3 regions of the Sorangium sp. So ce128 genome follow, and region 1 is predicted to be linked to each of the others. Evidence: riboswitches for the same ligand, from Rfam matches in the RefSeq annotation. Region 1 holds a riboswitch; each other region holds the start of a gene.
What was found. A riboswitch is a leader RNA that binds a small molecule or an ion and turns the genes downstream of it on or off. The one in region 1 is predicted to bind cobalamin.

Region 1 (9,528 bases):
TGTGGGCGCTCAGCGGCCTCGCCATGTGGTGGCAGATGAAGCCCTCGCGGGTCCTCGGAGCCCTCGCGATCGCCGCCGCCGTGGCGCTCGCCGCGGTGGTGATGGTCGGCGCGGCGTCGGACGCGCTGTTCGGGAACGTGGGAGAGGAAGGCCCGTGAGCCCGGCGCGCGGTGTCCGCGCTCGCGGACATCGGCGCTCCCGCCGGGCGGGGATCAGGCGCCCAGCGTGGCGCCGCCGTCGACGCAGAGGTCGTGCATCGTGATGTGCCGCGCCTCGTCCGAGAGCAGGAACAGCACCGCGCTGGCGACGTCGTCCGTCGTGGCGATCCGGCGCAGCGGGATGCCCAGCCGGAACGCCTCTGGAGCGCCGGCGATGACCGCCTGAGCGCCGCGATCATCCGCCCAGAGCGCGCGCTGCATCGGCGTGTCCGTCGAGCCAGGGGACACCACGTTGCACCGGATGTCGTGCTGCGCGAGCTCCAGGCCGAGGCACTTCGTCCACTGGGCCGCGGCGGCCTTCGAGGCCGCGTAAGCGCCCATGTTCATCCGCGGCGTGCGCGCGGCGTTGGACCCGACCGTCACGATCGACCCCGATCGGCGCGTCACCATGCGGCGGGCCACCGCCCGGCTCACGTTGAACACCCCCCGGGTGTTGACAGCGAACGTGCGCTCCCAGTCGTCGTCGCTCAGCGAGAGGGCGCCGCCCACGCGCAGCACGCCGGCCACGTTGACCAGCATCTCGATGGGGCCGAGCTCGCGCTCGATCCGCTCCACCGCGCCGTCGACCGCCTCGCCGTCGGCCACGTCCACCGCGAACGCCGCGGCGCGATGGCCGCTCGCCTGGAGACCGGCGACGACGGCGCCCAGGCGCTCCCGGTTCGCGTCCACCGCCGCCACCGCGGCGCCCCGCGCGGCGAGCCTCCGGGCGACGGCCTCGCCGATCCCCTGGGCCGCGCCCGTGACGAGCGCCGCCTTGTGCTTGAACTCCATCGATCGCTCCCGTCAGGCCCTGTCGAGCCCGTCCATGATCCGGTGCCGCTCCGCGTGATACGCCTCCTCGGACTGGCTGGCCTTCCAGTAGGGGATCGCGTACAGCGCCTCGCGCCCGAGCCCGCGCTCGTCGAGCAGGTGATCGCGGATCGCGACGACGGACGACGACTCGCCCGCGACCCAGGCGAAGACGCGGCCCGCTGGCCACGCCAGGGCGCGGACGGCCGCCTCGAGCCGGGGGCCCGGGGCGTGCTCGCCCTGCAGGTAGATCCAGGTCAGCGCGACGTGCGGCGGGCGATCGATCTCCTGCACGTCCGCCGCGTCGGGGACCGCGACGATGGCGTGGCCGCGCGCCGTCTTCGGCAGGGCCTCGAGCAGCGCGCCGATGGCCGGCAGCGCGGAGAGGTCGCCGGCCAGGAGGTACCAGTCCGCGGGGCCGAGCATCGGATCGGGGCCTCCCGGCCCGGCGATGCCGATGCGATCGCCCGGCCTGGCGTGGTGGGCCCACCGCGACGCGGGGCCGTCGTCTCCGTGCAGGACGAAGTCCACGTCCAGCTCGCCGGCCTGCGCGTCGTACCTGCGCACCGAGTACGTGCGCGTGATCGGCCGCCGCGGCATCGGAGGCCAGGCGGGGCCGTCCGGGCCCAGCGTGGGCAGCTCCGGCGCCGCCTGGCCGCCGCGCGGGAAGAAGACCTTGATGTGCGCGCCGCCGCAGCGCGCGGGGAACCCCGCGATCGCCTCGCCGCCCAGCGTGATCCGCCGCATGCGGGGGGAGATCGCGGTCGTGCGCAGCACCTCGAGGAGGCGCGGCGGGGTGCGCGCCACCGTCCTGGGTGGGGATGTCGCGACCTGATTCATGGTGACCTGTGCCATGGGGAAGCCGTCGTGGGGCAAGCTCGGCCGGTCAGCGGGCGGCTTCCTGGAGGGGCGCCTCCGCGCGGTGCCGGGGCGCTGGCCTCGCCTCGCGCGGCAGCCGGGCCGACAGGAGCTCCCACCAGTGCCCGAGCGTCGGCAGCTCGGCGAGGTCCACGAACGCGACGTCGATCCCCGCGGCGCGCCACTGCTCGACGAGCGTCATGAGCCGAATCGAGTCGAGCCCCAGATCGAGGATGCCATCGCGATCGGAGATCGCCGAGGGGAGCTGGTCGAGGACCTCGGCCACGTCGCCGCGCAGGCGCTCGACCCACGGCGCCCGGTCCTGCGTCGCCCCGAGCTGCGCCGGCGCCGGCGCGTCGCGCTGCGGGGTGCTCGTCCGCTCGCGGGGCGCGAGCGCGGCCAGGACGTCGCTCGTCGGCAGCGCGACGCCGCACCGCTGCGCGACGTAGGCGATGGCCATGTCGTGCTGCTGCCGGGAGAAATCGGCGGTCCCGTCGGTCACGAGGAACGGCTGGACGTCGTTCATGAACGCCTCGCACGCGGTCAGCAGGCACCCGATGTGCGCGTACACGCCGCACACGATCAGCTGATCGCGGCCCCAGCGGCGCAAGAGATCCAGCAGCTCCGTGCGCTGGAAGGCGCTGTACCGCCACTTGGTGAGGACGGTGTCGGCGCTTCCCGGCGCGAGCTCGCGCACGATCTCGTGTTTGTCGGGCTGCTGCGTCAGCCCGGGCCCCCAGAGATCCGTCAGCAAGCCGCGCTGGGCCATCGTCTGCTCGGCGGGCTGCTTCGTGTAGACGACCGGGATCCCGCTCGCTGCGCACCGCTCCCGGAGCAGGCGGGCATTGGCGATCAGCTCGACCATCGGGGACGCGCTCGCGTCGTAGAAGCCGAGGAAATACTCCTGCATATCGTGGATCAAGAGGACGGAGCGCCCCGGGTCCGGCCGCCATGACGCCCGGCTCCCCGGGAGCTCCTCGGCTCGTGGCATGCGATAGGTCTGGATGCGGGGGATGGCCATGGTCGTTCCTCTTCTCTCTCTCTCTCTCTCTCTCTCGTGATCGCAGCGCTCCTGTCGATGGAACGGGCCGCGGGCGTCGCTGCGCCGCCTGGGCCCGCGCTGTCCTCTCAGGCGCGCGCGCCCTGCGCGAGCCTGTCGGCGATCCACCGGCGGAGCGCCTTCTTGTCCACCTTGCCGACGCTCGTCGTCGGGAGGGCGTCGAGCCACTCGATGCGATCGGGCACCTTGAACTGGGCGACGCCGCGCTCGCGCAGGAAGGCGTTGATCTCCCTCGCTGGCGGCGGCTGCCCGCGGGCCACGAGGAACGCGCACGATCGCTCGCCGAGGTGCGAGTCCGGCATGGCGACGAGCGCCGCGTCGCGCACCGCCGGGTGGGCGAGGACGTGGTTCTCGACCTCCTCGGCCGCGATCTTCTCGCCGCCGCGGTTGATCTGATCCTTGGCGCGGCCCTCCACGACGAGGTAGCCCTCTCGGGTCCGCCGCACGAGATCGCCCGTGCGGTAGAAGCCGTCGCGCGTGAACGCCTTCTCGTTGTGCGCGTCGGCCCTGTAATACCCGCGGATCGTGTAGGGCCCTCGCGTGAGCAGGTGACCGACCTGTCCGGGCTCGACGTCGCGGTCGTCGTCGTCCACGACGCGGACCTCGTCGTGGGGCGAGATGGGCCGCCCCTGCGTCTCGATCGCGATCGCGTCGGGGTCCTCGAGGCGGGTGTAGTTGACGAGCCCCTCCGCCATCCCGAACACCTGCTGCACCTTGCAGCCCAGGGTCGGCCCCACGCGGCGCGCGACCTCCGCGGGGAGCCTGGCGCCGCCCACCTGGAGCACCTTCAAGCTCGACAGGTCGTGCCGCGCCGTCCGGGCCGCTTCCAACCAGACCGAGGCCAGCGGCGGCACGAGCGCGGTCATCGTGACCCGCTCCCGCTCGATCCACGGGAACGCCTCGTCCGGGCTGGGCCGGCGGCAGAGCACCACGCGGCCGCCGGCGTGGAGCACGCCCAGGCTCCCGGGTGAGCTGAGCGTGAAGTTGTGCGCGACGGGGAGGACGGCGAGGTAAACGCTGCCCTCGTCGAGCCCGCAGATCTCCGCGCTGGCCCGCACGCTGTAGAGGTAGTCGTCGTGCGTCCGCGGGATGAGCTTCGGTACGCCGGTGCTCCCGCCGGACAGCTGGAAGAAGGCGACGTCCCCCGCGGCGGGCTCCGGGAGCTCGACGGGCTCCCGGTCCAGGCCGGAGAGCGCGGTGTGCTCGCCCGGATCGCCGGCCACGAGCACGTGCCGCAAGGTCCTGACGTCGCGCCGGATCTGGCTCGCCAGCGCGCGGTAATCGAACCCGCCGTCCCGGTCGGCGATGACGTACGCGACCGCCTCGGTGTGCTCGCAGAAAACCGCGATCTCGGCGCGCCGGTGCGCGGGCAGGGCCAGCACGGGGAGCGCCCCGAGCCGGAACAGCGCGAAGCACACCTCGAAGAACTCCGCGATGTTCGGGAGCTGGACGACGACGCGATCCCCCGGCCGGAGCCCGAGGTGCAGCAGGCCCGCGGCGAGGCGATCGGCGCGCCGATCGAGCTCACCGTAGCTCAGCCGGCGATCGCCGCTGACGAGCGCGATCCGATCCGGGTGCCGCGCGGCCCGCTCGCGGAGCAGGCGCCCGAAGGTCTCGCCGCGCCAGTAGCCGGCGCGCCGGTAGAGATCGGCCATCTCGGCCGGCCACGGAGTCCAGCCGTCGAGCGCCTGCGGCCGCGCCTGCGCGGGCGCCTGCCGGCTCTCCTCCGGAGCGCTCATGCCATCTCCGGCGCCTGGTTGAGGCCGAGCGCGTTCAGCATGGTCCCGAGCTTGGCGGTGGTCTCGGCGAGCTCGTGCTCGCCGTTCGAACCGATGACGATCCCGGCCCCGGCATAGAGGCGGAGCGCCCGGCCGGCGACGTCGGCGCAGCGGATGACGACCGCCCACTCGCCGTCGCCGCTCGCGTCGGACCAGCCCACGAGCCCCGTGAAGAACCCGCGATCGAACCGCTCGATCGCCTCGATGGCGTCGCGGGCGCGGTCCGTGGGGTATCCGCACACCGCGGGGGTCGGGTGCAGCGCGGTGGCCAGCTTCATCGAGGAGATCGAGAGATCGCGCAGCTCCCCCGTGAGCCGGCTCGACAGGTGCCACAGCGTCGGGGTCTGCGTGAGCGAAGGCTCGTCGGGGACGCTCAGGCGCCGGCAGAACGGCCGGAGCGCGGCGGCGACGGCGTCGACGACGATCGCGTGCTCGTGCCGGTCTTTCTCGGACGCGAGCAGGGCGATCGCCCGCCGGCGGTCCTCGTCGGGGTCCGGGCTGCGGACCGCGGAGCCGGCGAGCGGATTGGCGATCACCCGGAGCCCGGAGCGGGACAGGAGCAGCTCCGGGCTCGCGCCGATGAGCGTCCGCGCGCGCGAGGTCGGGACGCCGCGCTCCGCGCTGGAGAGCCCCGCGGTCGGATCCGAGAGGTTGGCGGCGAAGGTGTAGCCGTTCCGGTTCTGCTGCGAGAGGCGCTGGAGGACGAGGCGGAGATCGACAGGCTCTCGCAGGACCATCTCCAGCATCCTGGAGAGGACCACCTTGCTCAGCGCCTCGGACCGCATCAGGCCCACTGCCGTCTCGACGCCGCGCACGTAGTCGCGGGGCTCGGGGACCTGGCGCAGCTCCTGGATGGTGATCGGCAGGTGCGACCGCGGCGATTCCGACGTGTGGTTGAGCGGGCCCGCGCTCTGGATCGCCCTCGGCACGATGAGGTGCGCCGGCGACGTGCTGTTGAACGGCACCGCGCCGACCACCATGGGGAGGCCCTGGCCGGCCCTCGACGCCGCCGCGAGCACCCTCGTGACGCGGTCCGCGAGGCGGTCGCCCTGATCCGCGCCGTTCGGCTCGAGGATCATGTCGTGTACGCCCTGCGCGAGGAGCGTGCGTGTCGGCGACGCGAAGAAGAACGCCGACTCAGGGGTGTATTGCTTCAACAGCTGCCCTGCGTTCACCGCGGGCAGCCCGACAGAGGCCGGTATCGAGATGGAACTCGTCACATTCAGCTCCGATGGGCGTCGAGAGCCACGTGGGCTCGGATCATCGGGCGCTGGACGTCAGGTCTCGGGCCGCTCGTTTCTGATAACTGATAAAGAAAATCAGTTTCAAGTAACTCATGGCACGCGCGTGCAAGACTGTCAAGGGACTCCCGGTTCTGTCTCGGGTGTGCGTCGCCGGTGGGCCGGTGGACGGGGCGCTCCGGGCCTTCGCTTCTGCGTTGACATCCTGCGTGACGGGTGCGACGAGTCGCCCCGCCATCGGTGCTCGTCCGGCCATCCCCTGGCGAGCTGAAAAGGGAACCCGGTGAGAATCCGGGACTGCCCCCGCAGCGGTGAACGGGAACGACCATCACCAAGAAGCACTGGGCATGCACCAGAGCAGCCTGGGAAGCGGTGATGTGTAGGAGAGCGACCGGCGACGGCCGCATCGCCCGTGAGTCCGAAGACCTGCCGAAGGTGCGCGCGCCGGTGCTCTGGCGCGCGCTGACCTGAGCCTTCGAGGGGAAGGCGCGCAGGCTCTGGACCACCACGCTCGCGCGCGGTGCCGTGGCCCGTCACGCAGCCCCCTCGCTTCGGCTCTCAGCTCACCCGGAGCAGCGCTGGGTCGACGCGGGCAGGCGGCGCGTGAATGGTTGATTCCTCGGATCGTCGGTCGCGGCGGCGCCGGAGCGCCGGCGTGGCGTGCTGGCTCTCGCTCGCCGCCTGCAGCGCCGTGGCGGCCCTGCCGGCCGCCCGCGCCGACGATCCGCGCAGGCCGGAGGCCGAGCAGGAGGGCGGTCGCGCTGCCGCTCCACCGGGGACAGACCCGCTGGAGGTGCGCGTCGAGGGGGATCGCATGCGCGCGCCCGCGCCGCCCAAGGACAGGTCCGTCGCGGGGTCGGTGCTGGGCCGCGAGCGCCTCACCGGCGCGGGGCTCGGAGCAGCGGACGTGCTCCGCACGCAGCCGGGCGTCCTCATCATCGAGTCGGGCGGCTTCGGCGGGCCGGCGACCGCGGCCCTCCGGGGAGCGACCGCCACGCAGACGCCGGTGTACCTCGCCGGCGTCCGCCTGAACGACGACGTCGTGGGGACGGCGGATCTCTCCCTCGTGCCCCTCTGGCTCATCGAGCGCATCGAGATCTACCGCGGCCACGCGCCCATCGAGGCCGACCGCCTCGGCCCCGGCGGCGCGATCTTCTTCGAGCCGCGGCGGCCTTCCCGGACGACGGCCGGCGCGGGCGCCATGGCGGGCTCGCTCGGCGCGCGGCGCGGGTGGGCGTTCGCCGGCGCCAGCGCGGGCCCGGTGAGCGCGATCGTCGGGGTGAGCGCGGAGGCCGCGGAGAACCGCTACGCGTTCGTCAACGATGGCGGGACGCTCTTCGACGAGAGCGACGACACCCTGGAACGCCGGCAGAACGCCGACGTGCGCACGATCGACGCCTGGGCGCTCGCGCGCGTCGAGCTCGGGGGCGGCGCGATCGTCGACGTGATCGCGAACGGCACCGGCCGCGAGCAGGGCGTGCCGAGGCTCGCGCTCCTGCCGTCCCGCGAGGCGCGGGGGGAGTCGCGGCGCGCGCTGACGTCCGTCGCGGCGCGGGTGCCGTTCGGCGGAGAGGCGCAGCACACGCTCGAGGCGCGCACCTCGTTCATCGAGGCGCGGTCGGAGGTCCATGATCCCCTCTTCGAGCTCGCGCTGCTCACGCCGGAGCTCCGCCTCGCCGGCCGCCGCCTGGAGCAGACGCTCGGGGCGACGCTCTCCTTCGCCGACCGGCTCCGGGTGCGGCCCGTGCTCTCGGTCGCGCGCGAGGGCATCTCGCGCGCGCCGGACGACGTACCGCTCGCGCGGGCGCGGCGCTCGTTCGCGCGCGGCGCCGTCAGCGCGGAGGCGCGCCTCGGCGAGGGGCTCGCGCTGCACGCCCTCGCGAGCGGGGAGTGCCACGCCACCGGGGCGGACCGCGAGCGCCCTTGCGACGTGCTCGTCCCGACCGGGCGGGTCGGCGTGGAGGCGGGGAGCGACCGGCTCCGGCTCCTCGCGACCGTGGGCCGCTACGTCCGCGTCCCGACGCTCGGCGAGGTGTACGGCGTCTCCGGCGTCGTCCACGGCAACGCGGAGCTCGCGCCGGAGTCGGGCGCCACGATCGAGGCCGGGATCCGGGCGCAGACGGGGCGCGGCGCCGTGCTGCGCGGCGCCTTCATCGACGTGTTCGCGTTCGGGAGCGCGGTCTCCGGGCTCGTCGCGTACGAGCGCTCCGGCCAGGGCTACGTGAACCCGTACAACGTCGGCCGCGCCCGCGTCGTGGGCGCGGAGCTCTTGGCCGGGGTCGAGGTGACCCGGTTCCTCCGCGCCGAGATCGCGGCGACGCTGCTCGATCCGCGGGACACGACGCCGGGGCGGACGACGAGGAACGACCTCCTCCCGTTCCGCTCGCGCCTCGTCGTCGCGCCGCGCCTGCACGCCGAGTGGAAGCGCCCGGGCGGCGCCGTGTTCTCGGGCGCGTCGGGCGAGATCCGGGCCGTGTACCAGTCGAGCCGGTACGCCGATCCCGCCGGGCTCGGCGTGATCGCGGAGCAAGCGACCCTCGACCTCGACGCGGAGGCGAGGTGGCTCGGCGGGCACCTCGCGGTGAGAGGCCGCGTCGCGGACCTCCTGGACGCGCGGCGTACGGATGTCGTCGGGTTTCCGCTCCCGGGACGGAGCGTGTTTTTCACACTGGAGTCAACATGGTGAAGATCAGACTGTTTGCGTTCGCGATCTCGATTCCGATCCTCGGGTGCAACGTGGATTCGCCGCCGCCGTCGACGGGCGGCGTCCACGGCGGCGGCGACGGCGACGCGTGTGAGAGCGGCGTCGTCATCGTGACGAGCGACTACCAGTCGACGAACATCGCTGTGTCGGCGCTCGACGGGACCACCCTGTCGCCCTCCTTCGTGTCGAGCGGCGCGGCGAAGCCGGGGCTCAGCCTCGCGCTGTCCGGCGACGTCGATGTCCCGGGGGCGGCGCCGCCGTCCGGCCGCGTGGTCCTGCTCGATCGGTTCGGCACGAACGTGATCACCTGGATGGATCTCGAGACCGCCGAGGTCCTCGCGCAGCTCCCGGTCGGGCAGGGGTTCGAGTCGAACCCTCAGGACTACATCGAGGTGGGCGCGGACCGCGCGCTCGTGTCGCGCTACGGGAGCAACCCGAGCCCGGGCGTGGAGCCGTTCGACGAGGGCGGCGATCTCCTGATCGTCGACACGAAGGAGTACTCCATCGTCGGGCGCATCGCCCTGCCGGAGGAGGAAGAGGGGCTCCTGCCGCGCCCGTCGGGGATGGCGCGCGTCGGTGACGAGGTGGTCGTGGCCCTCGGCCGGCTCGCCGCGGACCTCTCGACCGCGGGCGAAGGGCGCTTCGTGGGCGTCTCGCCGGAGCAGGGCGCCGTCACATGGACGGTCGACGTGCAGGGGCTCTACGGCTGCGGGCGTCTCGCCGTGTCGCCCTCGGGAGAGCGGCTGGCGGTCGCCTGCTCGAGCCGCTTCGACGCCGAGGCGATGGAGTACGACCCGGCGACGAGCGACATCGTGATCTACGACGCTCGCACCTCGCCCCCGGAGGAGATCGAGCGGCTCGGCGTGGCCAGGGCGCTCGG
Region 2 (9,528 bases), 4.3 Mb from region 1:
TTCGACCAGCGTGCGGAAGCGCTCCTCGCTCTGCCGCAGCGACTCTTCCTGGCGCTTGCGCTCGGTCAGATCGCGCGTGATCTTGGAGAAGCCGCGCAGCTCGCCGTCGGGGCCGTGGAGGGCCGTGATGATGACGTTCGCCCAGAACATCGAGCCGTCCTTGCGCACGCGCCAGCCTTCGTCCTCGAAGCGGCCTACGCGCCGCGCTTCGGCGAGCTCTGTCTGTGGCCACTTCCGCTCGATCGCCTCGGCCGGATAGAAGCGCGAGAAGTGCGAACCGATCACCTCTTGCGCGGAGTATCCTTTGATCTGCTCGGCGCCGGCGTTCCACGTGATCACGCGCCCCTCGGTGTCCAGCATGAAGATGGCGTAGTCCTTCACCCCTTCGATCAGCATGCGGAATTGCAGATCGGCGCCGAGCCCCGTCGGATCCATGCGGCACAGCCTACAGCATGGGTACACGTTTGCCACGCGGCGAGGCTCTCCGTTCCCGTCCTGCTCTCCGCGTCTGCGAGCGGTCATCGTGGCGGCCGGCAGCCGCGAGTGACGAGCACAGCAATTGCCGCGTGGGCCGGCGTCGAGAGCGCCCGCCGGCGGCCGCGCAGGGCCACGGCTACCCGCTGGAGCGGTTCGAGACTGTCAAGACGGACTCATCGATTGTGGCGCCATCGAACGTGGCCAGTGCGAGCCACCCAACCTCGACGGCACCGGTACTGTCTTGCCCATCAGCGCCGAGAGCGCGCGGCGCGGATCCGTTATCGACGCCCGGTGGCTCACGCTCGAGTTGGTGTGCGTGCGTGTCGCGGGGAAAGAGACGCCGGTGTACCCTGGCCGGTGTACCCTGAGGCCCCCGCGAGCATCTCCGCTGCGACCGCTCCAGAACGAGCACGATCATGCATCCTGACCCCTGGCACCTGGTCACCAGACAACCGGACTATGTCCTGACTTCCTGGCACCAGATCTTCTGCGTCATCTGGCGCCGCGAGACGACCGAGGAGGCCGCGCGCCACCTGAGCGACGCGTGCGCGGAGTTCGCGAAGAAGCACCCGCGCGGCATAGGGCTGCTCACCCTCGTCGAGAGCGGGGCGTCGTTGCCGTCGGCGCCCGCGCGCAGGGCGATCGCGAGCTTCCTCGCGGAGGCGAGCGCAACCATCAGGTGCTCAGCGGTCGTCTTCGAGGGCTCGGGGTTCCAGGCGGCGATGGTTCGCAGCGTCGTGACAGGGCTCACGCTCATTGCCCGTCAGCGTTATCCGCACAGGGTATGTGACATCCGGGAAGCCTGGCAGATGTTCGCAGAGCTCCTGCCCCTGGCGACGGGCGCCGCCGTGAGCGAAGCCGCGTTCCGGGCATCGCTCGACGCGCTGCGCGAGGACCTCCGCCGGACATGAGCCGGCGCTGCGCCTACTCCCAGTACAGCGTCGCCCGCCCGATCGCGGTGAACGGCCACCCCGGCGAGTAGTGGATCCCGGTGACCGCGGCCGGCTCGTACTGCAGCCGCGACTCGCTCGCGAACTGGACCTCGCGCCACGTCGTGTCGAAGAGGTTCTGGATGTCCACGGCCACCTCGACGTTCTTCCACCGCAGCCCGGCGTTGGCGTCGACGACCGTGAACCCCTCGGCGGTGAGCGACTCGTCCTCGGTCGCGGGCCGAGCGCCGATCGCCTTGACCCGCAGCGCCGCGAACGGCGTGAACGCGCCGAGCGTCGGGCGGACGCCGACGCCCGCGGTCAGCGTCTGGGTCGGCGCGAGGGCGACCGCGCTCGCGTTGCCGGCGTTCTCGCGGAAGCGCGCGCGGGTGAAGGTCGCGTCCACGTCCGCGAAGAGCCAGCTCCCGAGCCGGTAGCGCCCGCCGATCTCGATCCCGTAGCGCCGCGTCTGCCCCGACGCTTCGGTCGCGCCCGCGTCGCCGCTCCAGACCAGCTCCGAGTCCAGGTCGAGCAGGAACGCGGCCCCGCTCAGCGACAGCCCGCGCAAGGGCGCGACCCGCAGGCCGACCTCGTAGCCCGTCGCGGGCGTGATCAGCGTCGCCGCCCCCTGCCCCAGCACCACGCCCTGCGCGTCGTTCGAGTGGAAGCCCCGCCCGAAGTGGGCGAAGAGATCGACCCCCTCGACGGGCGACACGATCGCCGTGAGCTTCGGGAGCAGCTGCATCTGTCCCCGGGCGCCGCTCGACCTGTTCCCCGCCGCCTCGAGGTCCTCGCCCGGATCGTCCACGTTGACGTCGATCCACTGCGCGCGCGCCCCGAGCACGACGCGGAGCCAGCGCCGGAGCCGGGCGTCCTGCTCGACGTAGACGCCGATCTGGCTCTCATCGACGTGGGTCCTGCTCTTCTCCTCGATCCGCTCGCGCGCCTCGTCGTGGTGGAGGGACTTGTCGATCGCGTCCGCGCGGATCTGCGCGCCGAGCGAGGTCGTGAACCTCGCCCCGCCGAGCTCGTATTGCCTGCGGAAGCGGAGATCGGCGCCGCCGACCGTGCGGTCGTCGTTCTGCTCGATCTGGTCGCCGTGGACGGGGTCCTCGCTGAAGAAGGTGAAGTTCGAGTACAGCGTGAAGCGGTAGCGGACGAGGTAGGCCAGCGCGCTCAGATCGGCGTCCCGCCACGCGGTCGAGTACGCGACGGACGCCATGTGCCGCTCGGTCGCCCCGCCCTCGGTCGGATCCACGGCGCCGAAATGGTCGATGCACGGCTGTCCGAACGCCGACGGCGGCGGGTTCAACCCGCCCTGCTCGCCCTCGCCGCACACGGCGCGCGCGGGGATCTGGCCGGAGCCGTGCCAGGTCGATCCATACGACATCCAGGTCATCTGGATCTTCCCGGTGTTGTCGAGATCGTGCGTGGCCCGCAGGTACACGTTGAAGCGCTCGAGCCGCTCCGGGCTCAGGAACGGCCCGTCGTTCCGGTAGATCTCCGCCGCGGCCACCGCGCGCCACGCGTCGCCGAGATCCGGCGAGGCGAGGACGAGGCCGCGCTGGATACCGTACTGCCCCAGGCTGACCTGCGCGTAGCTCTCCTCGAGCTTCTCGGCGAAGCGCAGGTTGACGGCGCCCGCCGTACCGAAGTCGCCGATGCTCGCGTAATAAGGCCCCTTGTACCCGTCGAGCCCTGTCACGAGCTCCGGGATCATGAAGTAGAGATCGGTGAAGCCGTGCCCGTGGCCGTGGCTGACCATGTTGACGGGCACGCCGTCGACGAAGAAGGCGACGTCGGTCCCGTGATCCGCGTCGAATCCGCGGAGGAAGTACTGGTTCGCCTTGCCGCCGCCCGCGTGCTGCACGGCGAAGAGCCCGGGGACCGACTCGAGGATGTCGCCCGGCCGGAGCCTCGGCCGGAGCTCGAGCTCCCGGTGTCCGACGGAGACGCGCGACGCGGCCTCGCTGCCCGGCTTCTCCGCCTGGATCGTGACCTCGATCGCGGCGTCGCCAGCGGGCGCGCCCTCGCCGGTGGGCTCTGCAGCGGCGGCCTCCGGCGGGGCAGCGGGCGACCCGGGGGTGTCGCCCTCGGCGCGCGCGGGCCGCGCGGCGGCCAGCACCATGGATAACGCGGCGAGCAGATGAAATGGATGGCGGTGCCCGTCGCTCGTCGTGACCGTCTCGCGCAGCATTCGTGTCCTCCTTCGCCGCAATCGCGCGGAGCGGCGTCGGGCCGCTCGCGTCGAGCTCCGCGAGGACGAAATGGCTGGCCATCGCACGGTGCGCTGGACCGACCTCTCGCCCCCGCGGGCGACCGGAAGGCGACGCGGGGGGCGGTTCGGTATCCGGGACGTGGCAGAGGCAGAGCTGCACCGGCTCGGACCTCACCGCCTCCCTCGAGGCTCCCAGGTCGAACCGGCGCCGGATGTCTCCCGCCGCCGGGCGCTGGCAGGTCTTCGGGCTCGCGAGCGCTCCGGTCTGACCGGCTCCCTACTGTCCACCGCTTCCCAGCCCTCGTCGGGCCAGTGCTTGGGGTGGAGGTCGTTCTCGCTTACCGCTGCGGGGCAGCCCCGGAGTTTCACCGGGTTCCCTCTTCGGCCCAGGCGAACGCCCGGGCACCAGCACGGCGCGCACCCTATGGCCGTGCGCCTTCGGCTGTCAATCGCTACCGCTCCGCTCGCCCGCTCGACGCGCGCCGCTCTCGCGCCATGCGCGCGCCTCGCGCTCTCCATCCGAGCGCCTCGACGCGGGCCTGCCGTGCAGGCCGAACGTTCGGGCTCTAGCGAGGATGGGCTCGCTCCTCCGTGGGTCGCGTGCTACACGGCCGCCGCCGTATATGCCCCGTAACGATCTCCGCAACATCGCCATCGTCGCCCACGTCGACCACGGGAAGACGACCCTCGTCGATCACATGCTCCGCCAGTCGGGCGCCTTCCGAGAGAACGAGGTCGTGGCCGAGCGCGTCATGGACTCGAACGACCTCGAGCGGGAGCGCGGCATCACCATCCTCGCGAAGAACACGAGCATCCGGTACCGCGGGGTCAAGATCAACATCGTCGACACGCCCGGCCACTCCGACTTCGGCGGCGAGGTCGAGCGCACGCTCATGATGGCCGACGGGGCGCTCCTCCTCGTCGACGCCGCCGAGGGCCCGCTGCCGCAGACGCGCTTCGTGCTCTCGAAGTGCCTCCAGCGCGGCTTCCCGGTCATCGTGGTCATCAACAAGATCGACCGGAGCGACGCGCGCGCCCACGAGGTGCTCTCCGAGGTGTTCGACCTCTTCTGTGACCTCGAGGCGAGCGACGCGCAGATGGACTTCTCGACGCTCTACGCCGTGGCGAAGCTCGGCCAGGCGAAGCGCGAGCTCGAGCACGAGGCGAAGGACCTCGAGCCGCTCTTCGAGACCATCCTCGAGCGGGTCCCCGGCCCCTCCGGCGACCCCGACGGTCCGCTCCAGGTCATCGTCTGCAACACGACCCACGACGATTACGTGGGCCGGCTCGCGGTCGGCCGCGTGGTCCGCGGCACCGCCCGGTCCGGCGCCGACGTCGCGCTCCTCGGCGAGGGCGGCCAGTCGCGCGGCTACGTGAAGATGCTCTACGCCTACGAGGGGCTGAAGCGCGTCGCGGTCGAGAGCGCCGTCGCGGGCGAGGTGATCGCGATCGCCGGGCTCGACGCGGTCACGATCGGCGATACGATCACGGATCCGGCGCACCCCGAGGCGCTGCCGCGCATCGTCGTCGAGGAGCCGACGATCAAGATGAAGATCGGCGTCAACACGTCGACCTTCGCCGGCAAGTGCAAGCAGTCGAAGTACCTCACGAGCCGTCACCTGAAGGAGCGGCTCGAGCGCGAGGCGATGAAGAACCTCGCGATCCGGGTGGAGCCGACGGAGGTGCCCGACACGTTCGTGGTGCTCGGCCGCGGCGAGCTCCAGCTGGCGATCCTCGTGGAGACGATGCGGCGCGAGGGGTACGAGATGCAGCTCTCGAACCCCGAGGTGGTGACGCGCGAGATCGACGGCGAGGTGATGGAGCCGCTCGAGCTCGTGGTCGTGGACGTGCCGGACACCTACGTCGGCATCGTGACCGAGCGCCTCAGCTCCCGGCGCGGCCGGATGGTGAAGATGACGAACCCCGGCTTCGGCCGCGCCCGCCTCGAGTTCCGGGTGCCGTCGCGCGGGCTCATCGGCTTCCGCGGCGAGTTCCTGACGGCGACGCGCGGGACGGGCCTGCTCAACACGATGTTCGACGGCTGGGCGCCCTGGGGCGGCCCGATGATGCGCCGCCCGACCGGCGCCATCGTCGCCGATCGCGTCGGCGTGGCGACCCCGTACGCGCTGCACCACCTGCAGCCGCGCGGCATGTTCTTCATCGTCCCCGGCGTCGAGGTCTACGAGGGGATGATCATCGGCGAGCACAACCGGCCGAACGACACCGACGTCAACGTCATCAAGGAGAAGAAGCTGTCGAACGTGCGCAACCACGGCAAGGACGAGAACGTCCTCCTGGCCAGCCCGCGGCTGCTCACGATCGAGACGGCGATGGAGTGGATCGACGGCGACGAGCTCGTCGAGGTCACGCCCGACGCGGTGCGCGTCCGCAAGAAGGTGCTCGCGTGCAACCGCCGGGAGCGCCGCGAGGACGCGATCGAGCAATCGCAGGCGGTGGAGTGAGCGGCATCGGACGCCCGACGCGCGCCTGACGCGCGCCCGATGCGCCCGACGCGCGCCCCTGCCGTGCCTGCCGCGCGATAGGATGCCCTGATGAGAACGCCGCTGCTCTTCGCTTTCCTGGCTTCGCTCGTCGCGCTCTCGGGGGCGGGCGCTTGCGGCGGGGCCGTCGTCGTCGACGGGCTCCCCGGGAGCTCCGACGGCGCCGGGGGCGCCGGCGCGGCCGTGGGGTCGCAATCGGCGAGCTCCGGCGGGCCCTCCATCGAAGAGCAGAGGGCCTCGTGCGATTTCTTCTGCTCGCTCTTCGACGGCGTCACGTGTCCGGAGCTCCGGTGCAGCGAGCGCTGCGCCGACCTGCTCTCCGAGCAGCGCCCCTGCAACGCGCTGACCGCCCCTTTCTTCGACTGCGCGGGCGAGACCGTCGCCTCCGCGGACCGGATCCCCTGCGAGTTCCTCGCGCCGTCGGTCGCGTCGCTCTTCGATTGCCTGAGCGGGCGCGTTCGGGAGTGCACGACCGATTTCCTGCCCCAGACGTGTGACGCGCAGTTCGAGGAGCTCAGGGCGTGCCAGCGCGATCAGGGCCGGTAGCGGGGGCGCTCGTCGCCTGACGCGCGCGGCCGCGCGCCGGGGTCGAGGGCGCTCCGGAGCGGCCCGAGGGCGTCGGCGACGAACGTGACGAGCGCCTTCACGCGCGGCACCCCGCGCGTATCGCGGTGCACCCCGAGCCACAGCTTGCGCCCTGGCGGCGGCGAGGGCGGCGAGAGCAGGCAAAGGCCGGCGGTCGCGTCGCCGAGGTAGCGGGGCAGGCAGACGAGCCCGACGCCGGCGGCCCCCATCGTCGCCTGGGGCTCGCGGCCGTTGGTGCGCGCGGCGACGCGGGCCTTCGCGGCGACGGCGCGCACCCACGACAGGTCGGCGATCGCCGGAGGATCGTCGTTCATGGTGACGAGGGTGTGGCCCTCGCACTGCCGGCCCCAGTCCGGCGGGCCGCGCTCGGCGAGGTAGGCCTCCGATGCATAGAGCCCGAACCCGATCCGCGCGACCTCGCGCTGGAAGACCTCGTGGTGCTCGAACGCGGCGGGGCGAAGGGCGATGTCCGCTTCCCGCCGCGGCAGGCTCAGCCACCGCGCGTCCGCGATGAGATCGACGGAGATGGCGGGGTGGCGCGCGAGGAACGGGACGAGCAGCGGCCCGAGGACGCGCGTGGCGAGCCACTCGGACGCGGTGATACGGAGGTGGCCTCTCAGGCCCGCGTCGCGTCCGGCGGCGGCGCGCTCGGCCGCGAGCGCGTCCTGCTCCATGCGCTCGGCGTGGCCGAGCACGCTCTCGCCCGCGGCCGAGAGCGCGAACCCCGACGGCGAGCGCTGGAAGAGCCTCGCCCCGAGGCGCCGCTCGAACGCCGCGACGCGCCGCCCCACGGTCGGCTGGGTGACCTTCAGGACGCGCGCGGCGGCGGAGAGGTTGCCGTGCCGCGCGACGGCGAGGAAGTAGCGCAGATCGTCCCAGTCGAGCATGGCTCCGGGGCGCGGGGCGCTGCTGCCGGAGAGCGCTCCGCGCCATGCAAAGGTGCATGGCGAGTCTACGTCGATGGCGGATCCCCGGGCAACGACGGACCGCGCATGCTCTCCCGCGTGCGTTCCCGCACCCGCGCACTCGCGCTCTCGCGGGTCGCGTGTTTCACGTCGGATGATCCGATGGAGGCCGGCATGTTGACGAATCGTCGTGAGTTTCTCCACCGCGTGACCGGCACGGCCGCGGCGGGCTTCCTGGGCTCGGCCCCGGCCGGGAGCGCCTCCTGTGCCGCCCAGCACGGGCCGGCGCCGCCGCGGCCGGCGGCCGGGTCGAAGATCAAGGCGATCGCCTTCGACGCCTTTCCGATCTTCGATCCGCGGCCGATCGCGGCGCTCGCGGAGGAGCTCTGTCCGGGCAAGGGCGCATCGCTGAGCGAGGCGTGGCGCACCCGGCAATTCGAGTACACGTGGCTCCGGGTCGCGTCCCACGAGTATGCCGACTTCTGGCAGGTGACGGCGGATGCGCTGGTGTTCGCCGAGCGCGCGCTGCCGCTCGATCTCGGGGAGGAGAAGCGGGCGCGGCTCCTCGGCGCCTACCTCGATCTCCGGGCGTGGCCTGACGTGCTGCCGGCGCTCCGGGCGCTGAGGGGCGCGGGGATCCGGCTCTCGTTCCTGTCGAACTTCACGCCGAGGATGCTCGGGGCCGCCATCGAGAGCTCCGGTCTGGGGGGCCTGTTCGAGCACGTGCTCAGCACGGACGGGGCGAGGACGTACAAGCCGGATCCTCGCGCGTACCGGATGGCGCTCGACGCGTTCGGCCTCACGCGCGAGGAGATCGCGTTCGTCGCGTTCGCCGGCTGGGACGCCGCGGGGGCCCGGTGGTTCGGCTATCCCACGTTCTGGGTCAACCGCCTGGGCCTGCCGGCCGAGGAGCTCGGCGTGAGCGCTGACGCGACGGGAGCGAGCCTGTCGGATCTCGTGGAGTTCGTGAAGGAGAGGGCGTGACCGGCGGGGCCATGCCGCCTGTGCGATCAGCTCGTCCCAGGGCTCCCGGTACGCCTCACGGCGGCGAGGTCGTGGCGCTGCGCATGGCGCACACGGAGTCGCGGGCGAACCGCCCCTGGACCCGGCGCGCGTAGGGGAAGCCGAGCCGGGCGAGGAGGTGGTTCGGCCGGGAGACGGCGAAGATGTCGTAGGCGACCTCGCCGGAATGCTCGTTGTGCTCGACGAGAAAGCGCTCCTCGCCGCGCTCGCCGTGCTCCTCGAACGTCCCGTAGGCGAAGCCGAACCGGCGCACAGGGCCGATCGTCTCATCGACCGTGTAAACGATCCGGCACGCGTTGAGCCAGTGAATCCCGAGCACGCGGACGAGGATCACCACGGTGACGCCGGTCTGGAGGGGAGCGTCGGGATAGCAGAGCTCGACCCAGCCGAGCCGGAACTGCGCCCAGCGCCGCATCGCCTCGACAGCGCGGTCGAAGAGCGCGGCGCCCTGGCCGAGCACCGCGCGGTGGTGGTCGACGTTGAAGCCGGCCGGCGGCCGCGGGCGGCCGTCGCCGGCGCCGGTGCTGCCGACCTCCGCGTACGAGAGCGGCCGGCCCGCCTGGCGAGCGAGGAAGGCGCGGATCGCGGCGTCGGAGGGGCGGGCGCGGGAGAGCACGAGGGGCAGGATAGCCGATCACGGAGACGCCATCTTGATGGCTTTACAGTCACGACGAAGCACGAGGAGCAACTTCGCGGCTGACCGGCCTGCACGGATCCGCCAGGGCTCTCACGGATGGATCAGCATGGACATGAGATGTGCTGGACGATCGCGAAGCGGGCTTCAGGCGCGCTTCGCAGATCGAGGATGGCGGCGCGCGCCGCGCGCGGGCTCGCCGGCCCGCGCGGCTGGCACCTGCCAGCGAGCGCTGATACGCTCCTCGGCGACTCGT
Region 3 (9,528 bases), 5.3 Mb from region 1:
CCCTCGCTGACGTCGCGGTGCGTGGCCACGATCACGGACGCCGCCTCGTACTCGCCCGCGGCGTTCAGGAGGCGCGAGAGCACCCGCAGCGCGTTGATGCGCCCGGGCGTCAGCGCGATGACCTTGCGCAGGAGCTCGATCGCCTTCGCCGGGTCGCCGAAGACCTCCTCCTCGAGCGTCGCCCACTCCTCGAGGATCTCGGCGCGGTCCTCGCCCCCGACCTGGCTCGCCCTGAGCTCGAACAGCCACCGCAGATCGGCCTGCCGCTCGTTCGCGCGGAGGAGCGCGTCGAGCGCCCGCACCGTGTCGTCGTCGGACGGGTCGTCCTCGACGAGGCCGCGGTAGACGATCACCGCCTCGTCGAGCTTGCCCATCTCGCGCGCGTACACCTCGGCGAGCTTCAGCCGCAGCGTGCGCTGCACGTCGGTCTCGAGGTCCTCCGCCGTCCGGAGCCGGCCCTCGACCGCCTCGACGAACGGCCCCCACGAGCCCGCCGCCCGCGACCAGGCCTCGAGCAGATCGAGCCCCTCGTCGTCCGGCTTCTGCTCGTAGGCGCGGCGCGCGTAGCCGAGCGCGCCCGGCTTGTCCGAGAGCGGCCCGCCCGTCACCGCGGCGAGCTTGCGCAGCATGCCGACCTGCGCCTCGGCGTCGTCCGTCGCGTCGAGGAGGATCTCGTAGAGCGCCGGCAGCCGGGCCCACTTCTCCTCCTCCTCGTAGATCGGCACGAGCGCCGCCGCGGCGCGCGCGTCCTTCGGCGAGACGCTGAGCACGCGCTCGTACGAGCGCGCCGCGCGCTCGGGCGCCTTGAGCTGCTCCTCGAAGATCCGGGCCGCGCGGAAGGAGATGTCGAGCTTCGTGGCCGGATCGGTCGCCTTGTCCGCCGCGCCCGAGAGGAAGTCGACGAGCCCCTCCCAGTCGTTCTGCGAGGCGTAGAGCTCCTCGAGCCCGTCCCAGTCGCCCGCGGCGAAGTACGCGTCGCGCAGGACGCGGAGCGCGCGCGCGTGCCCCGGCGAGAGCGTGAGCACGCGCCGCCACGTCCGCGCGGCCTGGGCCGGATCCTTGAGGCGCTCGGCGTACACGGCCCCGAGCTTCTGCAGCGAGACGAGCCGCGCCGCGTCGTCGGGCGCGAGGTCGACGCGGCGCTCGAGCACCTCGGCGACCGTGGCGAAGTCCTTCTCGCGCTCGGCCTGCTTCTCGAGCGCGTCGAGCACCCCGGGGGCGCTCGGGTCGAGCTCGAGGATCCGCTTCTGCAGCGCGATCGCGTCCGCGCCGCGGTCGAGCCGCTCGGCGGCGAGCTTGGCCATCTCGCCGAGGAGCTCGATCTTCGCGGCGCCCTCGGCGCCCTCGAGCTTGCGCTCGTAGAGCGAGTAGAGCTGCGGCCAGGCGCGCCGCTTCAGGTACAGCTCGCGGAGCTTCTGCTGCGCCTCCTCGTCGATCGGCTCGACCGTGAGCAGCGCCTCGTACGCCGCGATGGCGTTCTGGACGTTGGAGAACTGGTCGAACCAGCGCCGCGCCACCGCGCGGTAGAGCCCCGCCTTCTCGGCGGGGCTCTCGGTCAGCTCGGCGAGGCGCTGCTGGTACGAGAGCAGGTCGCGCCAGCGCCCGAGCGACTCGTAGATGCGGGTCAGCTCCCGCACGGCGTCGACGTCCTTGTCGTCGAGCTGGACGATCTGGGTGAGGACCGTGACGAGGGCCGCGTCGTTCTTGGCGCGATCGCGGTAGATCGCGGCGATCTCGCGGAGCACGGCGACCCTGCCGGCGACGTCGTCGGCGGGCGTGCGCTCCAGGTCCTGCCGGTGGAGCTCGACGAGGGCGTTGTACCCCTCGGTCTGCAGGTAGAGGCGCTTCAGGGCGTCGCGCGCCTGGCGGTTCTCCGGGTCGGTCCGGAGCACGGACTTGTACTGCTCGATCGCCTTGGCGGCGTTCTCCTGCGACTCGGCGAGCCGCGCGAGCTCCGTGGCGATGGCGCGCTTCTCGGGGCCGTCGGGCACGGCGCGCTGCGCGTCCGTGAGGATCGTCGTGAGCCGCGGCTTGTCGCCGCGCTGATCGAGCACCTCGCGGTAGAAGTTGAGCATCCCGGCGTGCGCGGGGTCGGCGCGGCGCACGCGGTCGAAATAGGGCTCGGCCGCCTGGGGCTGGCCGCGCATGCGCCAGTGGACCATGGCGATCTGCACGAGCATGCCGAGCTCCTCGCCGGGCTTCACGCCGCCGCTGCGGAGCTGGTCCTCGTAGAGGGCGACGAGGCGATCCCAGTCGCCCGCGGCGGAGTAGGCCTCGGTCAGGAACGAGAGCGCCTCGGGCTGGCCGGGCGAGAGGTCGAGCAGCTCCTCGTACGCCGCGACGGTGCGGGTCGGATCGCTCAGGCGGGCCTTGACGGTGCGCGCCGCGCGGACGGCCGCCGCGATGCGGTCCTCCTTGAGCTGGGCCTCGCCCTTGACGAGCGACTGGACGCGGACGACGGCGTCCCAGTCCCCCGCGGAGGAGAAGGCGATCTCGGCGAGGTTGGCCGCGCGGAGGTTCTTCGGGTCGAGCATGAGGGCGAGCTCGATGAGCTCGGCCACCCTGGCGCCGAGCTCGGCGCGGCCGTAGCGGTAGCCGATGTCGGCCGCGCTCGTGTAGAGCGCGCTCTTGAAGGCGCCGTCGGTCGCGCCCTCGGCCTCGGCCACGTACCGGTCCACGAGGTCGCGCCACCGCTCGCGCTTCGAGGCGTCGGTCTCGAGCGCCTCGGCCGCGGCGTCGTCGTCGGGGCGCAGCTCGAGCAGCCGCTTGTACGCGGCCGCCGCGCGGTCGACGTCGATGAGCTCCTCGTGGTAGACGCGGGCGAGCTCGGCCTGCATCGCGGGCTCGACGGCGCTGCCTGCGGCGAGGGCGATCTCCAGCTCGAGGAGGCGGGCCACGGCCTGCCATTCCTTCCGCTGCTCGTGCCGCCCGCGCGCCGCGCCGAGCAGGCGCTCGACGTCCCCGGGGCCCGCGCCGTTGTTCGGAGCGGTCACGGCCTCCGCGAGCTCGTTCCAGGCTGCCTCGTTTTCGGGCTCATCCTGCAGACGCCCAAGGGCCATCCGAATCGTCTCAACGCTCATCGTATCTCCGCGGACCTCGCGAATTCGGTCCGGTCCGTTCACGGGCCGGGCGAAGATAGCCGGGCGGACGACACGGTTTCAAGGTTCCTCGCCCCCGCGGGCCTGGAAGGTCGGGCGGAGCTTTCGCGCGCTTCTGCTTCTGTGGCGCGTGGACGTCCGAGCGGGCGGGCCGTCGGGCCGCGGGCGAGGGCGGTTCACCGCGCTCTCGGCTTCGGCTATCAACCGCGGCCATGGAAGCTACGACGATCAAGCGCTTCGGGGTGATCGGCGCGGGCCAGATGGGGCGAGGCATCGCCCAGGTCGCCGCGGCCGCGGGCCTCGAGGTGGTCCTGTGCGACGTCTCGAGGGCGCTGGCGGAGTCGGGCAAGGCCCAGATCGCCGCCATTCTCGCGAAGCAGGTGGAGAAGGGCAAGCTGGCCGCGGAGGCGCGGGAGGCGCTCCTCGGCCGCGTCGCGGTGGCCGACGGGATGGCAGGCCTGGCCGGGGTCGACCTGGCCGTGGAGGCGGTGACCGAGAGCTTCGAGGTGAAGAGCGGGATCTTCAAGCTCGCCGACGCGGCGCTGCCGAAGGGCGCGATCCTGGCGTCGAACACGTCGTCGATCTCGATCACGCGGCTCGGGGCGGTGACCGGCCGGCCTGAGCTGGTCATCGGGATGCACTTCATGAACCCGGTGCCGCTGATGAAGCTTGTCGAGCTCGTCCGTGGGGTCCAGACGTCGGACGCGACGTACGAGGCCGTCCGGGCGCTCTCGGTGGGGCTCGGCAAGACGGTGATCACCTCGAAGGACCAGCCCGGGTTCATCGTGAACCGGATGCTGATCCCCTTCCTCAACGAGGCGTGCTTCGCGCTCCAGGAGGGGCTGTCCACGCCGGAGGACATCGACGCAGGGGCGCGGCTCGGGCTGAACCACCCGATGGGGCCGCTCGAGCTCGCGGACCTGATCGGGCTCGACACGGTGCTGTCGATCGCGGAGGTGCTGCACCGGGAGTTCGGGGACTCGAAGTACCGGGCGGCCACGTTGCTCCGGAACCTGGTGGCTGCGGGGTGGTACGGGAAGAAGAGCGGGCGGGGGTTCTACGTGTACGACGAGAAGGGGCAGAAGAGCGGACGGGCGGTGTAGAGGAGGCTGCCACGGAGCCAGGGAGGGAGGGGGCGCCGCGCGGGGGGCCGGCGGGGGCCCCTCCCACGAACTCGCGCCTTTTGGGGGGCCATGGCCGGCTGAGCGGCAGGGCCGATCCGGGAGGGCGTCGCACGGAGCAGGCCGGCGCTCGGGTTCGTGGGGCCCTACCCCGCCGGCCCCCCGCGCGGCACCCCCTCCCTCCCTGGCTCTCTCCAGGGGGATGATGACGGGGGAGCGACGACGGTAGCCGCGCGAGGCGAACACGGGTGTGCGGCTCGGAGGACGGGCGGTCTGCCCGACTGCCCACGATTGCACGCGGGCTCGCGGCAGGACCGTCATGTCGCGCACACCCGCACTCAAGCGGTGAGTTCGGATCGAGCGAAGGGCCGTGTCCCGGAACAGGCGCGCGACTCCTCCGGAAATCGCTCGCCTGGAAATCGCTCGCCTGGAAATCGCTCGCCTGGAAATCGCTCGCTTGGAAATCGCTCGCTCGTCGGCTCGGCAACGGCCTCGACACAGCGGGATCGGGAGGACACGGAATGACGCCTTCCCTGGCCCACGGCAGGCGCTTCCCCCCGGCGCGGGGCGCTGCTAACCACGCTCCATGACCGCTCAAGAACAGCAGCCGGGGGCCCCTGCTCGCGGTACGCTCCAGTTCGTCGCCGTCGAGCGCGCGGATCACGTCGCCACCGTGACCATCCAGCGGCCCGACAAACTCAACGCCCTGAACCCCGCCGTCCTCGGCGAGCTCACCGCGGCCTTCCGCGACCTCCTCGCGCCCGCCGAGGGCAACGAGGTCCGCGCGGCGGTGCTGACCGGCGCCGGCAAGGCGTTCGTCGCCGGCGCCGACATCGCGGAGATGGCGACCATGAACAGCATCGCCGCGAAGCGGTTCGCCGACGCAGGCCACCGGCTCGCCGAGCTCATCGAGACTGCCCCCTTCCCCGTGATCGCCGCCGTCAACGGCTTCGCGCTGGGCGGCGGCTGCGAGCTCGCCCTCGCCTGCGACTTCATCTACGCCGCCGAAGGCGCCAAACTCGGCCAGCCCGAGGTGAACCTGGGCGTCATCCCGGGGTTCGGCGGGACCCAGCGGCTGCTGCGACGGGTCGGGCCCGGACGCGCGCGCGAGCTCGTCTATTCAGGTGACATGATCACCGCCCAGCAGGCGCTGTCGATCGGGCTCGTCAACGCCGTCTTCCCGGCGACCGAGCTCCTCGCACGCGCCCGCGAGACCGCCCTCAAGATCGCCTCGCGCGGCCCGCTCGCCGTCGCCGCCGCCAAGCGCGTCCTCCTGCGCGGCGAGAGCCTCGACCTCGCCGCCGCCAACGAGCTGGAAGCCCAGGCATTCGCGGCGCTCTTCGGCAGCGAAGATCAACAGCTCGGAATGAAAGCGTTCCTGGCGAAATCGCAGGCCACGTTCACCGGAAAGTGACACCTCGGAAGACGCGAACCGCGCGCTCGAGGGCAAAAAAATACCGCGCATCACGCTGGAGGGGGGCCCAGAATGACCGCGGCAGGGAAACCGCGCCGGAGTCTTGAACGTCCGCCACGGTGCAGAAGAAAGACCGCATGCGCTCCGGGCTGGGGGGTCCGCGCCGGTGCGCATGCGGTAGTCAGATTGTGGCATCCGCAGGCGCATTGTCGATAACAAAGTGCAACGCGTGCACGCCGAGCGAGCAGAGCGCTCCGGGCGCGAAGGCAGCCAGGCGGGCGCGCGACCCACACACACCCGATCTGCGGGGATTCACGTTCGAGCCGGGCATACCCCTCCACCAGAGACAGCGCCCAGCGCAGCGTTCGTCTCGCATTCCGAGACGAGCGAACACGAAATCCCTCATCTCTTCAATAAGAGAGGCCACGAGGCAGCAGGCCGTACACCGGACACCTGCTCCCGAGTAAAGAGCCAGGACGAACAAAGCACACTGCGGAAGGAACGCGCCGGCTCCTGTATTCAAGCGCACGAGAGGCCCTCGTGCGGGCCCAGACCGAGACGGGGGCTGCGACCGCGCGGCGACAAAGTAAACAGGTTTTATCTAAGGTGGACATAATTCAAGACGTGTGCTCGACGACTCTTCGCGTGATGCGTCTGGGTCAATTTCTCGGCCTCGGGCCACCGCACGACAGGGCCTCGATCGCTCGTCGGCGCCCATGGCCGCTCGATGGGGGGGGCGCCGACGGGCGCGCGACGCGCCTCGGCAGCGATGGCCTCGTGCGCCTCGGCAGCGCCCCCGAGGGCGGGGTGTCCACCAGCGCAGGCATCACCGCCGAGCACCCTCCTCCACGATCGGGGCGCGACGTCCTTGACGCCGGGCACGAAACGGGATTACCGAGCACCGGCCTGACAATCCATTCCTCGGGTGCCCTCCGGGGCATAACAGGGAAGCCGGTGCAAAACCGGCGCGGTCCCGCCACCGTGAGTGGGGAGCTGCCTCCGAAGACCACTGGGCCCCATTGGAAGAGGCCTGGGAAGGTGGACGCAGCGCTGGGAGCTCGATCAGCTCCCTGAACCCATGAGCCGGGAGACCTACCCGAGCCTCCCACGAGGTGCAGCTTGCGCACGTCTTCGTGGCGTTCGGGTGCGGACTTCACCCGGAGCGCCGAAATCGGTCTTCACGGCCGCGCATTGTCGATCGCCGCCGTGTCCCTGGGGACGCTCCTCGCGCCCCGGCCCGCGGCCGCGATGCACCTCGCGGAAGGCGTCCTGCCGCTCGGCTGGTGCGCCTTCTGGAACGCGCTCGCCCTGCCCTTCGTCGCGATCGCCCTCCACCTGCTCCGGCGCCGCACCGAGCAGGACGCCTTCTACAAGCCGTTCGTCGGCCTCATCGCGGCCGCCGTCTTCGCGATCTCGTGCATGCCCGTGCCGGTGCCGACCGCCGGGACCTGCTCCCACCCGTGCGGCACAGGGCTCGCGGCGGTGCTCATCGGCCCCTGGATGACCGTCCTCGTCACCGTGGTGGCGCTCCTTATTCAGGCCCTCTTCCTCGCGCATGGCGGCCTCACCACGCTCGGCGCCGACGTCGCGTCGATGGGCATCGCGGGCGCCTTCACCGGATATTTCGCCTTCCATGTCGCGCGGCGCTGCGGCGCGAACCTCTGGGTCGCGGGCTTCCTCGCGGGCGTGACGTCGGACTGGGCAACCTACGCCACCACGGCGCTCGCGCTCGCGCTCGGGCTCTCGGGCGAGGGCTCGGTGACGTCCATGTTCACGGGCGTCGCCCTCGCCTTCGTCCCCACCCAGCTCCCGCTCGGCCTGCTCGAGGGCGTCATGACCGCGGGGGCGCTCGCCTTCCTGCGCGCCCGGCGGCCCGACATCCTGGACCGACTCCAGGTCGTCCGGCTCGCCCCGGGGGTGTCGTGACGCGGCGGCTCGGACAGCGCCCGCTGTCAGCGCCGCCCGCGCGGCGCGCGTGCGCGGCAGCGCTCCAGCTCGCCGGTTCATTCTGGCTCGCCGCCTGCGGCAACGCGTCCTGGGACGGCGTCGACGAGGCCGTGGTGCGCCGCGTCGCCGAGGACGCAGGGCGCCACGACACGGGGCCGCTGTTCGCGGGCCTCGAGGGCGACCTCCTGCTGTTCGCGTTCCTCTGGGCCGGGCTCCTCGCCGGCTTCGCCCTCGGCTATTTCTCGCGCGTGCTCTTCGTCGAGCGCGCGGGCGCGCCCGCGGGCAAGGCCGTCGGCGAAGGCCTCCGTGCGGACTGACCCGCCCGCGCGGCTCCGCGACGTGGACGCCCGGCTCCGCCTCGGGGCCGCCGTGGCGGCGTGCTGCGTCGCCGCGGGCGCGCGCTCGCCCGTCACGCCGGCCGCGCTGCTCCTCCTCGCGTGCGCGGCCCTCCGCCTCCAGGGCACGCCGGCGCGCGCCGTCCTCCGCGCCGCCGCGCCCGCCGCGTGGATCGGAGCGGTCGCGGCGGCGCTCGCGCTCGCGCTCACGCCGGGGGCGCCGCTCCTCCCCGGCGCGCCGTTCCCGGCCGACGCGATCACGGCCGAGGGGGCCCGCCGCGCCGTGGCCATCGGCGCGCGCGTCCTCGCGGCGGCCGCGGTGCTCCGGTGGCTCGCCGGCGCCGCCGCGCCCGCCGAGATCGAGGCGGCGCTCGCCGGGCTCGGCGTCCCCGCGGCCCTCGTCGAGCTGCTCGCGCTGACGCGGCGCTTCGCCGGCGTGCTCCAGCGCGCGGCCGACAGCGCGTGGAGCGCCGCCGCGCTCCGCGGTGGGTTCACGCGCCTCGGCGCTGCGGCGCGCTCGGCCGGCGCCGTCGCGGGCGTCGTGGCGCTCCGGACGCTGGAGCGCTCCGAGAGCGCCGCGCTCGCGATGCAGCTCCGCGGCTACCAGGGGAAGCTCCCCGTCGCCGACCGAAGGACGAGCGCGCCCGCCGCGAACGTCGCGTTCGCCGCCGCCGCCCTCGCGACCCTCGGGCTCAGCGTCGCCGCGGGAGAGGCCGGATGATCGCGCTGCGCGCCCCCCGGCTCGGCTACCGGCGCGGCGAGCCCGTGCTGCGCGACGTGCGCCTCGACGTCGCCGAGGGCGAGTCCGTCGCGGTGCTCGGCGGCAACGGCGCCGGCAAGACCGCGCTGCTCCGGACGCTCGTCGGGCTCCTCCCGGCGCCCGGCGGCGGCGTCGAGATCGCGGGCCGCCGCGTGGCCTCGCCCTCGGACGCCGTCGCCGCGGGCGCCGCGCTCGTGCTCCAGGACCCGGACGACCAGCTGCTCGGCGCGACGCTCCTCGACGACGTCCTGTTCGGCCCGCGAAACCTCGGCCTGCCCGCGCCCGAGGCGCGCCGCCGCGCCGAGGCGGCGCTCGCCGCCGTGCAGATCGCCCACCTCGCCGATCGGGCCATCGAGGCGCTGAGCTTCGGCGAGCGCAAGCGCGCGTGCATCGCCGGGATGCTGGCGATGCGGCCGCGGGTGCTGCTGCTCGACGAGCCGACCGCGGGGCTCGACCCGGAGGGCGAGCTCGCCCTGTGCCAGACGCTGCGCGCGCTCTCCGAGCAGCAGGGGACCACGCTGGTCACCGCGACACACGCGGTGGATCTCGTGCCGCTCTTCGCCTCGCGCGCGGTCTTGCTCGGCGACGGTCAGGTCCTCGCGGACGGGCCGCCGCGGGAGGTGTTCGCGCGGGGGGAGCTCCTCGCGCGGGCGCGGGTGCGGCGGCCGTGGGTCGCCGAGCTCTGGACCCGGATGAGCCCTGCGCCGCCGCGGGGCGGCGCGGGCCTCCCGCTCACCCTGGAGGAGGCGCTCGCGTGCATGACGACGGTCTCCTGCTGATCGGCCACGGCAGCCGCGACGCCGCGTCGAACGCCGAGTTCGAGGCGATCGTGGCCGATTACGCCGCGGCGCGG

Region 2: linked by a shared signal. The riboswitch ahead of WME82_RS05080 (TonB-dependent receptor) and the one ahead of WME82_RS21430 (TonB-dependent receptor domain-containing protein) in region 1 are both predicted to bind cobalamin.
Region 3: linked by a shared signal. The riboswitch ahead of WME82_RS01265 (energy-coupling factor ABC transporter permease) and the one ahead of WME82_RS21430 (TonB-dependent receptor domain-containing protein) in region 1 are both predicted to bind cobalamin.

The regions. Positions count from the first base shown of each region.
Region 1 is NZ_CP150313.1:5,613,224-5,622,751, reverse strand. It holds gene WME82_RS21460 (PepSY domain-containing protein) at 1-158, shown strand, start outside; gene WME82_RS21455 (2,3-dihydro-2,3-dihydroxybenzoate dehydrogenase) at 213-989, opposite strand; gene WME82_RS21450 (siderophore-interacting protein) at 1,002-1,847, opposite strand; gene WME82_RS21445 (isochorismatase family protein) at 1,894-2,886, opposite strand; gene WME82_RS21440 ((2,3-dihydroxybenzoyl)adenylate synthase) at 2,994-4,664, opposite strand; gene dhbC (isochorismate synthase DhbC) at 4,661-5,923, opposite strand; cobalamin riboswitch at 6,166-6,392, shown strand; gene WME82_RS21430 (TonB-dependent receptor domain-containing protein) at 6,552-8,630, shown strand; gene WME82_RS21425 (YncE family protein) at 8,624-9,528, shown strand, end outside.
Region 2 is NZ_CP150313.1:1,320,452-1,329,979, reverse strand. It holds gene WME82_RS05090 (hybrid sensor histidine kinase/response regulator) at 1-435, opposite strand, end outside; gene WME82_RS05085 (hypothetical protein) at 894-1,388, shown strand; gene WME82_RS05080 (TonB-dependent receptor) at 1,402-3,603, opposite strand; cobalamin riboswitch at 3,842-4,049, opposite strand; gene typA (translational GTPase TypA) at 4,200-6,086, shown strand; gene WME82_RS05070 (hypothetical protein) at 6,177-6,671, shown strand; gene WME82_RS05065 (LysR family transcriptional regulator) at 6,659-7,597, opposite strand; gene WME82_RS05060 (haloacid dehalogenase type II) at 7,790-8,599, shown strand; gene WME82_RS05055 (DUF1990 family protein) at 8,655-9,254, opposite strand.
Region 3 is NZ_CP150313.1:318,970-328,497, reverse strand. It holds gene WME82_RS01280 (tetratricopeptide repeat protein) at 1-3,059, opposite strand, end outside; gene WME82_RS01275 (3-hydroxyacyl-CoA dehydrogenase family protein) at 3,311-4,201, shown strand; gene WME82_RS01270 (enoyl-CoA hydratase/isomerase family protein) at 4,806-5,633, shown strand; cobalamin riboswitch at 6,540-6,747, shown strand; gene WME82_RS01265 (energy-coupling factor ABC transporter permease) at 6,846-7,559, shown strand; gene WME82_RS01260 (hypothetical protein) at 7,556-7,897, shown strand; gene WME82_RS01255 (CbiQ family ECF transporter T component) at 7,887-8,636, shown strand; gene WME82_RS01250 (energy-coupling factor ABC transporter ATP-binding protein) at 8,633-9,454, shown strand; gene WME82_RS01245 (CbiX/SirB N-terminal domain-containing protein) at 9,430-9,528, shown strand, end outside.